Regions from separate parts of the Stenotrophomonas sp. GQ19 genome, predicted to be linked through region 2. Evidence: riboswitches for the same ligand, from Rfam matches in the RefSeq annotation. Region 2 holds a riboswitch; the other holds the start of a gene.

The links. Region 2 has a riboswitch for thiamine pyrophosphate ahead of AC6CHL_RS12520 (TonB-dependent siderophore receptor). Riboswitches for the same ligand answer to the same signal wherever they lie in the genome.
Region 1: another riboswitch for thiamine pyrophosphate. It lies ahead of thiC (phosphomethylpyrimidine synthase ThiC); the one in region 2 lies ahead of AC6CHL_RS12520 (TonB-dependent siderophore receptor).

Annotation. Positions count from the first base shown of each region.
Region 1 is NZ_JCAXES010000002.1:516,798-524,767, reverse strand. Features, by position in the region: gene ggt (gamma-glutamyltransferase) at 1-635, shown strand, start outside; gene AC6CHL_RS06360 (BCCT family transporter) at 919-2,487, opposite strand; TPP riboswitch at 2,734-2,835, shown strand; gene thiC (phosphomethylpyrimidine synthase ThiC) at 2,948-4,825, shown strand; gene AC6CHL_RS06350 (ion channel) at 4,926-5,603, shown strand; gene AC6CHL_RS06345 (winged helix-turn-helix domain-containing protein) at 5,854-7,970, shown strand, end outside.
Region 2 is NZ_JCAXES010000006.1:28,422-36,391, reverse strand. Features, by position in the region: gene AC6CHL_RS12540 (ATP-binding protein) at 1-1,544, opposite strand, end outside; gene AC6CHL_RS12535 (response regulator) at 1,623-2,261, shown strand; gene AC6CHL_RS12530 (glycine zipper 2TM domain-containing protein) at 2,426-2,830, shown strand; gene AC6CHL_RS12525 (phosphotransferase enzyme family protein) at 2,947-4,083, shown strand; TPP riboswitch at 4,123-4,219, shown strand; gene AC6CHL_RS12520 (TonB-dependent siderophore receptor) at 4,285-6,456, shown strand; gene pnuC (nicotinamide riboside transporter PnuC) at 6,453-7,037, shown strand; gene AC6CHL_RS12510 (helix-turn-helix transcriptional regulator) at 7,093-7,566, shown strand; gene AC6CHL_RS12505 (VOC family protein) at 7,563-7,970, shown strand, end outside.

The sequences.
Region 1 (7,970 bases), on a different contig from region 2:
AGGCCCTGCGCGAAGTGCAGCCGGGCACGCCGAAGCAGCTGCAGGAAGGTGACACGATCTACATGACCGTCGCCGACGCGGACGGGATGATGGTGTCGCTGATCCAGTCCAACTACCGCGGCATGGGCAGTGGCATGGCGCCCCCGGGGCTGGGCTTCATCCTGCAGGACCGCGGTGAGATGTTCGTCCTGCAGAAGGACCACCCGAACGGCTACGCGCCGGGCAAGCGCCCGTTCCAGACCATCATTCCCGGCTTCGTGACCAAGGACGGCAAGCCCTGGATGAGCTTCGGGGTGATGGGCGGGGCGATGCAGCCGCAGGGGCACGCGCAGATCGTGATGAACATGGTCGACTTCGGCATGAACCTGCAGGAAGCCGGCGATGCGCCGCGCATCCAGCACGAAGGGTCGACCGAACCGACCGGGCAGGCCACGGCGATGAGCGACGGTGGCGAGGTCAACCTGGAAACCGGCTTCCCATACGAAACGGTGCGCGCGCTGATGCGCAAGGGCCACCGCGTCACCTTCGCCGACGGCCCCTACGGCGGCTACCAGGCCATCCTGCGCGACCCGGAAACCGGCGTGTACTACGGCGCCTCAGAAAGCCGAAAAGACGGCCAAGCCGCAGGCTACTAAACCAACGCGGCGGGGGTAGAGCCGACCGTTGGTCGGCTGCTCTCCTCAACTCACCGACCCACTGTCAGAGGGGCGCGGTGGGTGGGTTGGCGGGACCCTGAGCCGCATGGATGCGGCGACGGAGCTTACATGGGTGAGGGCACATTGCTTGCGAGGCACTGCCTCGCATGTGCCCGAACGCACAGCCGCCAGCGGCTGGGCCGGGCCGCGGAGCGGGACTTGCAGCGTGTCCCGCCAACCCACCCGGCGCGACCCTGCCACCGACAGCGCAACGGTGTACGCCCTACGGCGCCCGCGCCGCCTCATCCCGCGTCTCTTCCTGCGCGGCGATCTCCCGCTCGATCCACTCGTCCATCATCCGCCGTGCCCGCTGCGCACGCCGGCGCTGCAACGCGTACTCCATATCCAGCACCCGGTACAGCGACCACATCACCAGCAGCATCAACAGCGCGAACGGCAAGGCCGCAATCGTGATCATGCCCTGCAGCGCGGTCAGCCCACCGGCCAGCAGCAACACACCGGCAATCAGCGCGATCGCTACCCCCCACACCATCCGCCGCGCCAACGGCGGGTCACCCGCCTCCTCGGTGGACATCGTGGCCAGCACCAGCACCGCCGAGTCGGCCGAGGTCACGAAGAAGATCATCAACAGCACCAGCGCAATCACCGACAACACCATCGGCATCGGCAGGCTGTCGAACATCGTGAACAGCACCGTCTCATAGCCGTTGCCCAGCGCCTGCGCCAGGTCCACGTGGCCGAAGATCTGCGACCACAGCGCGGTGCCGCCAAACACCGAGAACCACAGGAAGCCCAGCACGCTGGGTGCGATCACCACGCCCAGCACGAACTCGCGGATGCTGCGCCCGCGCGACACCCGCGCAATGAACGAGCCCACGAACGGCGCCCACGCGATCCACCAGGCCCAGTAGAAGATCGTCCAGTCGGCCACCCACGTGCTGCCCGAGAACGGCGACATGCGCAGGCTCATCGTCACCAGCGAATTGAGGTAGGACCCGATGGTGGTGGTGAACGTATCGAAGATGAACCCGGTGGGCCCCAGCACCATCACCAGCGCCAGCAATACCGCCGCCAGCCCCAGGTTGAAGTTGGACAGCCACTTGATGCCGCGGTTCACCCCGCTGGTGGTGGAGGCCATGTACAGCACGAACGCCACCGCGATGATGGTCAGCTGCACCGGAATCGAATCCTGGATGCCGAACACGCGATGCAGGCCCGCCGCGATCTGGATCGTACCGAAGCCCAGCGTGGTGGCCACGCCGATCGCGGTGGCCACCACCGCCGCCACGTTCACCACCGTGCCCATCCAGCCGCGGTGATGCGCGCCGATGATCGGCTGCAACAGATCACTGATCAGGCCGCGGCCGTTGCGGTTGAACTGGAACCACGCCATGGCCAGCCCGATCAGCGCATAGATCGCCCACGGATGCAGGCCCCAGTGGAAGAACGCGTAGCGCATCGAGGCACGGGCCGCTTCCATGCTCTGCGGTGCCAGCCCTTCCGGCGGCTTGACGAAGTGCGAGATCGGCTCGGCCGCGCCCCAGAACACCAGGCCGATACCCATGCCGGCGGCAAACAGCATCGACATCCAGCTGGCGTTGGAAAAATCCGGCTCGGCATCTTCGCCGCCGATGCGCAGCGAGCCCAACCGCCCGAACGCCAGGTACATCAGGAACGACAGCGTGATGAACACAACCAGCAGGTACAGCCAGCCGGTGCTGCGGATGATGTGGCCCAGGCCACTCTGGATCACGTCGTTGAAGGGGCCGGGCGCGAGGCCGGCGATCAGCACCAATGCAATGATCAGTGCGATGGAAATGCGAAACACCATGGAGGAGTTTCTCCGTACAAAGGGGGCGAGCGAATGCCTGCCGTCTCCAGCGCTGCCGAGGCGGCGGCTGGGGCGATTCAAGCCGGTCGATGCCGGTTGCGGAACTCCAGGGCGGACCAGCCAGACGGCCATTCCGCGCCGCAGCATTCTAGCGGATGGCAGATCAGCGCCTTTTTCACGTTCCAGCCGCTGTCTGCACGGCTTCGGGCCGGACGCGGCAATTGCGTCAGGGTTGTGGTCTAATTCGCCCCGAAGCGGGGGTACCGCGGCCCAGTGGCCACGGTTGAGACAGTCCCTTCGAACCTGATCCGGTTGATACCGGCGTAGGGATGCTTCGCAATGCTGACGCAATGCGCCGTAGGGCTGCCCCGCCCGAAGACCGCCCGTGTTGCGTCCGTCGTGCGCCGCCGCTTCGTCCGTTCCGCCTATTCCTGGGCGGAACCCGATCCAGGACGAAGTCATGAACGCAGCGCTTTCCTCCCTGCAGCAGCAGGCCCAGCAACTGTCCGAATCGGTCACCCGACCCATTCCCGGCTCGCGCAAGATCCATGTGCCCGGCTCACGCAGCGACCTGCAGGTGCCCATGCGCGAGATCGTGCTGACCCGCACGCCAACCCTGTTTGGTGGGGAAGAGAACGCGCCGGTCACCGTGTATGACACATCTGGCCCGTATACCGATCCGAATGCGCGCATCGACCTCTCCTGCGGCCTGCCGCCGTTGCGGGCCGGCTGGGTGGCCGAGCGGGGCGATACCGAACTGCTGCACGGCCTGAGCTCCAGCTTCGGGCGGGCGCGCGAAACCGATGCACGCCTGGACGCGGTGCGTTTCCCGTCGCGGCTGCAGCCACGCCGTGCGGTGGCCGGCGCCAACGTCACCCAGATGCACTACGCACGGCGCGGCATCATCACCCCGGAAATGGAATTCGTGGCCATCCGCGAGAACCAGCGCATCGAGGCCATCCGCGATGCCGCGCTGCTCAGGCAGCACCCCGGGGAGTCTTTCGGCGCGTCCATCCCAACGCGCATCACGCCTGAATTCGTGCGCGACGAGATCGCCCGCGGCCGCGCGGTACTGCCCAACAACATCAATCACCCGGAAAGCGAGCCGATGATCATCGGCCGCAACTTCCTGACCAAGATCAACGCCAACATCGGCAACAGCGCGGTGTCGTCGGGCATCGCCGAGGAAGTGGAAAAGCTGGTGTGGGCGATCCGCTGGGGCGGCGACACGGTGATGGACCTCTCCACCGGCAAGCACATCCACGAAACCCGCGAGTGGATCCTGCGCAACTCGCCGGTGGCGATCGGCACCGTGCCGATCTACCAGGCGCTGGAGAAGGTAGATGGGCGCGCCGAGGAACTCACCTGGGAGATCTTCCGCGACACGCTGATCGAACAGGCCGAGCAGGGCGTGGATTACTTCACCATCCACGCCGGCGTGCTGCTGCGCTACGTGCCGCTGACCGCCAAGCGCGTGACCGGCATCGTCTCGCGCGGTGGCAGCATCCTGGCCAAGTGGTGCCTGGCCCACCACAAGGAGAACTTCCTCTACACGCACTTCGAGGACATCTGCGAAATCATGAAGGCCTACGACGTGACCTTCTCTCTCGGCGACGGCCTGCGCCCCGGCTGCATTGCCGATGCCAACGATGCCGCCCAGTTCGGTGAGCTGGAAACCCTCGGCGAGTTGACCAAAATCGCCTGGAAGCACGACGTGCAGACCATGATCGAAGGCCCGGGCCACGTGCCCATGCAGTTGATCAAGGAGAACATGGACAAGCAGCTGCGCGAATGCGGCGAGGCGCCGTTCTACACGCTGGGGCCGCTCACCACCGACATCGCGCCGGGCTACGACCACATCACCAGCGCGATCGGTGCGGCCATGATCGGCTGGTACGGCACCGCGATGCTTTGCTATGTCACGCCGAAGGAACACCTGGGCCTGCCCAACCGCCAGGATGTGCGCGACGGCATCATGGCCTACCGCATCGCCGCGCATGCCTCGGACCTGGCCAAGGGCCATCCCGGCGCGCAGGTGCGTGACAACGCACTGAGCAAGGCGCGCTTCGAGTTCCGCTGGGAAGACCAGTTCCACCTCGGCCTGGATCCGGAGAAGGCCAAGGAATTCCACGATGAAACCCTGCCCAAGGACGCGCACAAGCTGGCGCACTTCTGTTCGATGTGCGGCCCGCACTTCTGCTCGATGAAGATCACCCAGGACGTGCGCGACTATGCCGCCGAACACGGTCTGTCCGAACAGGACGCGATCGAGGAGGGCATGGCCGACAAGTCGGCGCAGTTCCGCGACCTCGGCGCGCAGGTCTACCGGCAGGAATGAGGCCGGTGCCGGGGCGGCGGGCCGTCGCCCCGGTGCTCATGCGGCAGGGGCGGCAAGCGCGCTAAGCTCGGCGGCGAACGGGGCAGGGAAGGGATCTGGCATGGCAATCGCACGTACCACCAAGTGGCTGGCCATCGCACGGCGGCATCCGTCGGCGTGGTTGCTGGCCGTGCAGTTGCTGGGCGTGCTGCTGTACCCGGCGATGGACGAAGCCGGGGCCAGCCGCGCGGTGTTCGGTGCGTTCGGCATCGCCGTGCTCGGCCTGGCCCTGTGGGTGGTGCGGCGCAGCCCGTTGGGCATATGGCTGGCGCTGCTGCTGGCCATCCCGGCGGTGGTCTTCTCCATCGCCGGGGCACTGCTCGGCAGGCCCACCCTCACCACCACCGCCCAGTTGCTGGAATGCCTGCTGTATTTCTATACCGCCGGCAGCCTGACCGCCTACATGCTCCAGGACCACAAGGTCACCCGCGACGAACTGTTCGCGGCCGGGGCAACGTTCACCCTGTTGGCTTGGGCATTCGCGTTCGCCTTCTCGGTCTGCCAGCAGTGGTACCCGGGCAGTTTCCTGGCCACCAGCGAGAGCGAATTGCGCACCTGGATGGAGCTTCTTTATCTCAGCTTCAGCTTGCTGTCCGGGGTGGGTTTGAGCGACGTGGTGCCGGTGCATCCGCAAGCACGCGCACTGGTCATGCTGGAGCAGTTCGCAGGCGTGATGTACGTGGCTTTGGTGGTCTCGCGACTGGTCGGATTGACCATGATCAAGCGTGTACAAAGCTGAATCGCAGATAAAAAATTCGCGCCCGAAGGCGCGAATACTGAAGCGATTTATGTGAATTCGTCGGCGAGAGAGAGCCTGATGTTGGCCGCACGCACAGGCGCGGTTAACCGGCATAGGCTAGTATTCGCGCGCTTCAGTTGTTTTACGGTTTGCGCTGATGGCATGTGCGGAATCTGGCGGTTCGTTCGATCGGTGTCGGTTGCGATGAATGCTGCGTTCCTGTTGTTCTGCAGTCCTTCGTACCACTGGAATGATCAGCAACATTAGTGAGCCTCCTTCGGCCGATGTCGTGCGTATCGGCAGCTGCACCGTCACGTTGTCCTCGCGCGAGGTCACGGTGCCCGGTGCGCGTCGCGTGCGCCGGCTCACCCCCAAGGCGCTGGGCGTACTGAAAGCGTTGCTGCGTTCGCCCGGTGCGGTGGTCACCCGCGATGAACTGTTCGCCGAGGTGTGGCCCGACACCCTGCCCACCAATGATGTCCTCACCCAGGCTGTCACCCAGCTGCGCAAGGCGTTTGCCAGCGACGACGGCGACGGCGCCGCGTACATTGAAACCATCGCCAAGACCGGGTACCGCCTGCTGGTGCCGGTACGCATGCTGGCCGACGATCCCGTCGTGCCGGCGGCCGCCGAACCGGACGTGGCGCCTGCGGCCAACGCGGTAACCCCTGCGCCAGCGCGCACCGCACCTGGCCCGGCAACGGCGTCGGTACGCAGCCGCTGGCGGCGCCACCGTCGCTACGTGCTGCTGGCCGTTGGGCTGGCCATGCTGGTGGCGCTGCTGGTGATGGCCGCATTGCTGCTGCAGCGCCCGTCGGCCGAGCCCGGTTCCAGCGGCGTGCTGGAGGATGGCAGCCGGGTGATCGGCAGCCCACAGCGGCCGTACCGGCTGATCACCGCCACGGCCGGGTTCGAGACCTATCCCACGCTGTCCCCGGACGGTTCGCAGGTTGCCTACGAGGCCGACAGCAGCGCCCGCAATGGCAGCTCGGTGAAAGTGCAGACGTCCGGCAACGCGCCGGCGCGGCTGCTGGCCGAAACCCCGGACGGCTATTCCGACCGCTTCCCCAACTGGTCGCCCAACGGGCGCGACATCGCGTTCGCGCGGTTCGGGCCGGGCGGCAGCTGCGAGGTGCTGATCGCCAGCGCCACCGGCGGCGCGGTACGTCACGTCACCCGCTGTGACGGCACCGAACTGCTCAGCTTCGACTGGACCCCGGACGGGCGCGGCCTGGTGTTCGGCTCCCTGGCCGGCGCGCATGCCCACCGCGGCATCCGCGTCCTGGATATCGCCAGTGGGCGTTGGACGCCGCTGGCCTACGAGGTGGCCGAGGACAGCTTCGATTACGCGCCGCGCTACTCGCCCGATGGGCGCTGGATCGTGTTCGTGCGCAACCCGCAGATTGGCGATCTGTGGCGTCTCCCGGCCAGCGGCGGGGTGCCCGAACAGCTCACCGCCGATTCGGCCGAGATCCGCGGCTGGGCCTGGCGCGGTGACAGCCGCCACATCGTGTTCGGCCGCCGCGTGGACAGCGAATCGCGCCTGTATGAACTGGATACGCAGAACCGCACGCTGCGCGATGTCGGCATCGACGATGCGCAGTCACCGGCGGTGTCGCGCCACAACGAGATGCTGGCCTTCGTGCATCGCAAGGCGCAGTTCGGGCTGTTCCGGGTGCCGCTCAAGGACGGCCAGCCGGGGCAACCGCAACGCCTGTTCCCCTCCAACGGCCGCGATGGCCAGCCGATGCTCGCCCCTGACGGCCGGCAACTGGTGTTCACCTCCGACCGGTCCGGCAATTACGGCCTGTGGTGGGCGGACCTGACCCGGCCCGACTCGCTGCGCCCGGTGGAAGGCCTGCGGCCGGAAACGCGGCAGGCCGCGGACTGGTCGCCGGACAGCACGCACCTGCTGGTGTCCGGGCGCGATGCGCAGGCCAACCCGGTGATCTATGAAGTGTCACCGCGCGATGAGCAGGTGGTGGCGTTGCCGGTTCCGGTCGCCCAGCCGCTGCAGGCCCTGTACGGCGGCGACAGTGACCACGTGCTGATCGTCGACCGTGACGCGCGCGAGCGGCTGCGGCTGTCCCTGTTCGATCGTCGGCAGTCGCCGTGGCGGCTGCTGGCCAGTATCGAAGGGGTGTCGCAGGCGCGCTTCGACCGCAGCGCGCAGCGGGTGCTGTTCACCCGGCTGTCGGCAGGCGGGTTGTGGTCGGTGGATGCGCAGCTCAGCACCGGCAGCATCCAGCAGGTCAGCGAAGACCGGCCATCGCGCTGGCGCTACCGGACCTGGACCGTGGCGCGCGATGGCAGCGTGGACTACCTGTCCAACGGCGCCGCGTGCGCCACGCTGTTTTCGCGCATCAA
Region 2 (7,970 bases):
CAGTCCACGTCGCTGTGGTATTCGGCCGACAGCCAGTCGCCACGGATGGCCTCATGCTCGCGCGGGGTCAGGTTGAGCAGCACCCGGTCGAAGGTGGTGGCCAGCGGCGCGTACTCGCGCTTGACCGCCAGCGACAGGCGGTCGCTGAAGCCGGCCGGTGCGGCAACGTGCAGCTGCGCGGGGTAGCGGTCGCGCACGATGCGGTCGACCATGGCCAGGTTGCCGACGTAGGCATCGGCGTCGCCGTTGGCCAGCCGCTCCAGGGCCTGCTCGGTGCTGCGCGCCGGCACGATGCGCGCCTTGGGCGCGTGCTGCAGGATGTAGCCGCGCAACCGGTCCGGGTCCGAAAGCAGGATGCTGCGCCCGTCCAGGTCGGCCAGGGCCAGTACCGACGGGCTGCCGCTGCCCACCACGATCACGTTGGGCACGGTGATGAAGGGTTGGCTGAACACCCAGCCCTCGCCCAGGTAGGCCGAGTCGTTGGGAATGCCCATGATCGCGTCGACCTCGCCGCGGCGCATCTGCTCGCGCACCTCGAACCAGTCGTGTGCCGGTACGCGCACCAGATGCGCGCCGACCATGCGCAGCTGGCGCAGGTAGTCGCCAGCCACGCCGCTGGGCTGGTCGGCCTGGTCGACGAACGCCAGCGGTGCCGCATTCGGCGCAAAGCCCAGGCGCAGGGGCGTGGACAGCACGCGCTTCTCGGCGTTGCCCAGGATCAGCCGCGACTGGGTGGACCAGTGCAGCGGACCCAGCCAGCGCTGGGCCAATGCGTCGCGTTCGGCGCGGGTCAGCTGCGCCAGCCCGTTGTCCAGCGCCTCGGCCAGCGGCTGCTCGGCGTTGGGGACGCCGAAGTGCAGGCGCTCCGGTGGCAGGTCGCTGGGCCTGAGCAGGGTGATCCGCTCCATCGCGTGCCGCTGGATCAGGGTGCTGGCCACGTGTGCATTGCCGATGTACACGTCGGCCTCGTTGTCGCTGACCATCTTCAACGCGGCCAGCGTATCGGCCGCGGTGATCCGCAGCGCACCGGGAAAACGGGCGCGCACCTGGTCGCGGGTGACGAACTCGCGCTCGGTCACCACGCGCAGGCCGTGCAGGTCCGGATCGGTCGAGGTGCGGGTATCGTCCAGCCGACCCACCACGGCCAACGCCGCCGAGGCGTAGCCGCGGGTGTAGACCATGCAGCGGGTGCGGTCCGGGGTCAGGGTGACGTTCATCACCACATCGACCTCGCCCCGGCAGGCCGCGTCCAGCACCTCCGCCCAGTCGCGGTAGACGCGCACCTCCACGCGGATGCCCAGGCGCTGTGCAAGCAGGCTCAGGTAGTCATAGCCCAGGCCTTCCGGCTTGCCGTCGCGCAGGGACTCGAACGGCGGCCAGCCGCTGTCGTACAGGCCAAGGATGATGGTAGGGTGCCGACCAAGCCATTCACTCTGGCGATGCGAAAGCGTCGGGCCGGTGGCGGGTGCATCGGCCCCTGCGGCCAGCATCGGCACGCAGGCCAGGACGATCAGCAGCAGCCAGCGGACAACCGGAGTACGCATGCAGTCCCATCTCCGTAGAATGATCTCTCGCCCACGGCCTGGCCCGTGCGGCATCCGCCCCGGCAACCATACCAGCCCATGACACTTCGCATCATCATCGCCGACGACCACCCGGTGGTCCGGATCGGCACCAAGGCGGTGATCGAATCCAGCGGCGTGGGCGTGGTGGTGGCCGAGGCCAGCAGCGCCGACGAATTGATGGCCGCGCTGGCCAGCGAGCCCTGCGATGTACTGGTGACAGACTACTCGATGCCCGGCAGCCAGCAGGCTGACGGGTTCACCATGATCGGCATGATCCGGCGCCGCTTTCCCGACCTGCCGGTGCTGATGCTGAGCGTGTCCAACAACCTGGCCATCCTGCGCATGGTGGCCTCCACCGGCGTGCTTGGACTGGTCGACAAGACCTCCTCGATGGAAGAGCTGCCGCTGGCGATCCAGACCGTGCAGCGCGGCCTGCCGTATGTGAGCCGCACGCTGAAGGAACGCATTGACGCAATCGGCACCAACACGGTCGATGACGTCGGTACCAAGCCGCTGTCGCCGCGTGAAATCGAGGTGCTGCGCCTGCTCGGCAGCGGCCAGACCGTGAAGGAGATCGCCCTGCAGCTGCACAAGAGCGTCAGCACGATCAGCCGCCAGAAGGGTGATGCAATGCTCAAGCTCGGCCTCAAGGGCGATGCCGAACTGTTTGACTACCTGCGCGACGGCGAGATCTGACCCCCGCGCCGGACCTTGCTGGACCCTGAGCGGGCACCGGCACTTTCAGCCTCGCTTCATCCGCATTGCCGCTAGATGAATACGCAGACCCACCCGGGCCGCGCGGCAATGTTCCGACAATGTTGGAACCCCAGCGTGGCCTGTACCCGACTGGAGAACCGAACATGCTCAACATTTCCGCACTCAGCCTTCGTGGCCTGGCCGTGGCCCTGGCCCTGACGGTCGGCCTGGCCGCCGTCGGCGACGCCAGCGCGATGTCCCGCAAGGACAAGCGCACCGTGGTAGGCGCGGTGGTGGGCGGCGTGGCCGGCCACCTGCTCTCCAACGGTGATACGGCGGCCACCGTGGGCGGCGCGGTGGCCGGCGGCGCCATCGGCAACCTGACCACCCGCGACAAGCGCGACCACCGGTACGACCGTGGCTACGACAACCGCCGCTATGACGATCGTCGCCATGACCGCCGCTACGGCTATGACCGTGGTTATGACCGTCGCAACGACCGTGGCCGCTGGGAACGCGAGCAGCGCGATCGCCGCAACTGGGACCGCCAGCACGGCCGCGGCTGGTAAGCCCCGCCCCCACCACCGTGCGCAGCGCCTTCAACGGGCGGGTCGATGACCCGCCCGTTGTGCGTTCGGCTACCCTGTCTGCCCCGCACCCCGACGCACGTTGTGCCTGCTCGCCGATGACCCACACCGCCCACCTCGTGCAAGGCCTGGACAACGACGCCGTGGCCGCCGACTGGCCTGCCATCGATGCGCGCGACGTGGCCTGGCTGCGCGGGCGCTACCCGCAGCTGGGCACGGAGGTCGGCGTGGCCTGGCACAGCCCGCGCCCCCTGTCGGCGGCCGCCCTCCTGGAAAGCGGGCGCGGGCGGGTATTCGTCAAACGCCACCACCACAGCGTGCGCGACGCCGCTTCGCTGGGCGAAGAACACCGCTTCATCGCCCACCTTGCGGCCGCCGGCGTACCCGTGGTGCAGGTGCTGCGCGATGCCGACGGTGCGACCGCCCCCGAGCACGACGGCTGGACCTACGAGCTGCACAGCGTGGGCGACGGCCAGGACCTGTACCGCGATGCGCCGTCCTGGACACCGCTGGCCGACCCCGCCGCCGCACGCGAGGCCGGGCGCATGCTGGCCACCCTGCACCAGGCCTCGGCCGGCTACCACGCGCCCCAGCGCAGCACCCACCTGCTGGTGGCACGCGACGACCTGATCCGCGCCGCCGACCCGCTGGCGATGCTGCAGGCCGACCTGGGCCAGCGCCCCGGCCTGGCCGCCTACCTGGCCCGGCAACACTGGCAGGACGACCTGCAGCGCGCGGTGCTGCCCTGGCACGCCGGCCTGGCCGGGCGCCTGCACGCCGAGCCACGGCTGTGGGCCCACAACGACTGGCACGTGTCCAACCTGCTCTGGCGTGCCGACAGCAACGCCCCGCAGGTGCAGACCGTGTTCGACTTCGGCCTGGCCTCGCCCACCAGCGCGCTGTTCGACCTGGCCACCGCGATCGAACGCAATGCCATTGCCTGGCTGGCGCTGGAGCAGCAGACCGATGCGGCGCGCATCGCCATTGCACTGGCCCTGGTCGAAGGCTACCGGCAGGTGCTGCCGGTGTCGGCCGCGCGGGTGCAGCTGCTGGCCGACCTGCTGCCCATCGTGCACCTGGACTTTGCACTGTCCGAAGTGGAGTACTTCAACGGCATCACCGCCTCGCCGGCCAACGCGGATGTGGCCTATCACACCTTCCTGCTGGGCCACGCGCTGTGGTTCAAGGGCCGCCACGGCCAAGCCCTGCTCCAGGCGCTGCACGCCGCCGCCTGAGCCGTGGCGGGCATCGCGGGGCCGTTTGTGGTGAAATGGTCGCCGAAGCGGGGGTGCCTGGACAAAACCAGGCTGAGAGAGTCCCTTGGAACCTGATCCGGTTGATACCGGCGTAGGGAGCTTTGTGCAGTGGGCGCAACGACCGGATGAGTCGGTGCGTGCGCGCCGTCGCTTCGTCTCTTCTGGCTGATGACGAATCGAATGAACCGCTGCTATCGCCCTGCCCTGCTGACCGCCGCCCTGTGCGCCGCCCTGCCGCTGTATGCCAGCGACGCCGCCCCGGACGCGCCCGACCGTTCCCCGACCGAGCTTGCCGCCGTGCGCGTTCAGGCCCGCCAGCCGGTGGCCGACACCGTGCAGACCACCAGTTTCGGCAGTGGCGACTGGAAGGACACCCCGGCCGCGTTGACCGTGCTCGACCGCGACCTGCTCGACAGCCGCCAGGTGCGCAGCCTGTCCGAACTGGCCCGCAGCGACGCCTCGCTCGGCGACAGCTACGCCCCGGTGGGCTACTACCAGAACATCGCCATCCGCGGCTTCCCGCTGGACACCGGCACCGGTTACCGCTTCAACGGCCTGAGCACCACCGGCGAGCAGCGCCTGGCGCTGGAGAACGTGCAGCAGGTGGAAATCCTGAAGGGCGAAGCCGGCCTTGCCGCCGGCGTGATGGCGCCCGGCGGCATCATCAACTACGTCGGCAAGCGCCCGACCGAGGTCCGCAACGTCACCCTGGGCACCGATTCGGAGGGCTCGCGCTACGCCGCGGTGGATGTCGGCCACTGGCTGACCCCGCGCCTGGGCGTGCGCGTGAACGCGGCGTGGGACGGCAGCGAGTCGTATATCGAGCACGCCGAGGGCCGCCGCAATTTCTACTCGCTGGCCACCGACTGGCTGATCAGCGACCGCAGCAAGCTCGAGGTCGATGCCAACTACCAAACCAGCTCGCAGCGCTCGGCCTCCGGCTACCAGCTGCTGGGCGCGCGCGAACTGCCGCGCGGGGTGGACCGCGAGCACATGCTGGGCTACCAGCCGTGGCAGCGGCCGGTGGGCATCGACAGCACCAACATCACCGCACTGCACACCTACCAGTTCAACGCGCAGTGGCAGTCGCGCGTGTCGGCCGGCTACAGCCGGTCGGTGATCGATGACAACGTGGCCTTCGCCTACGGCTGCTACTACGCCGCGCAGTGTGCCGATGGCAGCGTGCCGGGCAACTACTTCGCGCCCAACGGCGACTACGACATCTACGACTACCGCAGCCCCGACGACACCCGCCGCAACCTGGAGGCACGCGCCGAACTGCGCGGCAGCTTCAGCACCGGCCGCGTCGGCCACGAACTCACCGTCGGCGCGGACCGCTTCGAGCGCACCATCGACAAGCGCCGCAACGTCAACGAGTACGTCGGCACGGCCAACATCCACGACGCGCAGGTGCCGGTGTTCGCGCCGTCGCCGCTGCAGCCCGGCCCCTCGGTGCGCCGCCTGGACAGCGCGCAGACGGCCGTGTTCGCGATGGACCGCATGCAGTTCGGCGATGCCTGGCAGTGGCTGGCCGGTGGCCGGTTCGTGCGCCTGGATGAGCGCGCGTTCGACAAGCGCGGCACCCCCGAGCGCCACAGCACGCTGTCGCGCTTCCTGCCGCAGACCGCGCTGGTCTGGAAAGCGACCGAACAGGTGAATGTCTACGCCAGCTACGTGCGCGGCATTTCGCTGGGCCAGGAAGCCCCGTTCTGGACCTCCAACGACGGCGCGTTCCTGGCGCCGGTGCTGTCGCGGCAGACCGAAGTGGGTATCAAGTACGCCGCCGCCGACGCGCTGACACTGGGCGCGGCGCTGTTCCGTACCTCGCAGCCGTTCCAATACGCCAAGCCGGACAGCAGCGACGCCGGCTACACCTTCGTGGCCGAAGGCCAGCAGACCCACACCGGGCTGGAATTGACCGCCAATGGCCGTGTTGCCGACGGCCTGGTGCTCAACGCCAGCGTCAGCGCGCTGCAGGCGCGCGCGCGCAGCAGTGGCACCGCGCTGTATGAAGGCCACCAGCTGGTCAACGTGCCCAAGCTGCGCGCCAGCGTGCATGCCGACTACGCGCTGCCGTTCGCCAGCGGGCTGTCGCTCACCGGCGGCTGGCGCTACGCCTCGGCCAACGCCGCCACGGTGGATGGCAACGTGCGCGCACCGGCCTACCATGTGGTCGACCTGGGCCTGCGCTTCAAGCACGCGCTGGCCGACCATCCGGTGACCTGGAACCTGTCGGTGGACAACGTGTTCGACCGCTTCTACTGGCGCGATACCGGCAGCACCGCCGGCGACTACTACCTGTTCGCCGGTGCGCCGCGCCAGGCCCGGTTGTCGGTGACGTTCGGGCTATGAACGCGGCGATCCTGGAATGGTCGGCGGTAGCCACCAGCATCCTCGGGGTGTGGTTGATGGCGCGCCGGCGCATGCTGGCCTGGCCGGTGGGGCTGGTGGCGGTGGCACTGTATGCGGTGGTGTTCATCGAGGCCAAGCTGTATTCGGACACGCTGCTGCAGGTCGTGTTCGGCGGCTTCCTGCTGTACGGCTGGCTGAGCTGGCGCCGGCACGCGCAGCAGGACGGTGCGATCGTGATCGCGCCGCTGCCGCGCCGGCAGCTGCTGCGCGATCTTGGTCTGGGCGTGGTGTTCGGCATCGCGCTGGGCGCCGCCATGCACACCTGGACCGATGCCGCGCTGCCCTGGCTGGATGCCATGCTCGCCGCGCTGAGCCTGGTGGCGCAGTGGTGGCAGGCACGTCGCCATATCGCCACGTGGTGGCTGTGGATCATCGTCGACGTGGTCTATGTGGGCATGTACCTGGTCAAGTCGCTGGACGTCACCGCCGGGCTGTACCTGGTGTTCGTCGGGCTGGCGGTGATGGGCCTGCGCGCCTGGACGGCAGCAGACGAGGCACCGGGCGCCATGCAGCGCCGCTGACGGCGCCTTGCTGGCGGACGCGCCCGGTCGTAGCATCGCCGGGCGGAGGAAGCCCATGACCCAGAGTCCTGCACTGCTGCGACGCCTGCTGCGGGCCAAGGACCGGATGGACCAGGCACCGCACGAGGCCTGGCCGGTCCGGCGCCTGGCCGAGGTGAGTGCCACCTCCGAGGCCTACTTCGCGCGCCAGTTCCGGCTGGCCTTCGGCCTGCCGCCGCACCGCTACCTGCTGAGCCGCCGCATCGAGCGGGCGGTGGCGCTGTGCCGCGACACCGACCTGCCCATCACCGAGATCGCCTACCAGACCGGTTGGAGCAGTCTGGGCACGTTCGGCCGGGTGTTCCGCGACATCACCGGGCAGTGTCCCGGCGACCTGCGCGATACGGCACCGGCGCAGGCGTCACCGGGCAGCACCCCCGAGTGCATCCTGCGCGCCGCCCGGCGCCCGGACCTCACCACCTCAGTTTCGGAGAAGCGCCAGCGCGAAGGGGCCGGTACAACAGAGCCTCAACCAACGGAGGTTCCATGACACAGGGTATCGAGGTGGTCGGCGTGTACGTGCGCGACCAGGACGAAGCGGTGGCGTTCTACGTCGACGCGCTGGGGTTCAAGATCCACACCGACGTGCGCAATGGCCCGTACCGCTGGCTGACCGTCCAGCACCCGGACCAGCCCGCGTTCCAGCTGGGCCTGTTCGTGCCGGGTCCGCCGGTGCATGACGCCGCCACCGCACAGGCCCTGGCGGCCCTGGTGGCCAAGGGCGCCATGCCGGCCCTGGTGCTGGCCGTGGACGACTGCCGTGCGGCCTACCAGCGGCTGAGCGCGGCCGGTGTCGAATTCACCCAGGCACCGGTGGAGCGCTACGGCACGGTGGATGCCGGTTTCCGCGATCCGTCCGGCAACGGCTGGAAGATGATCGAATCGGCCGCCCGC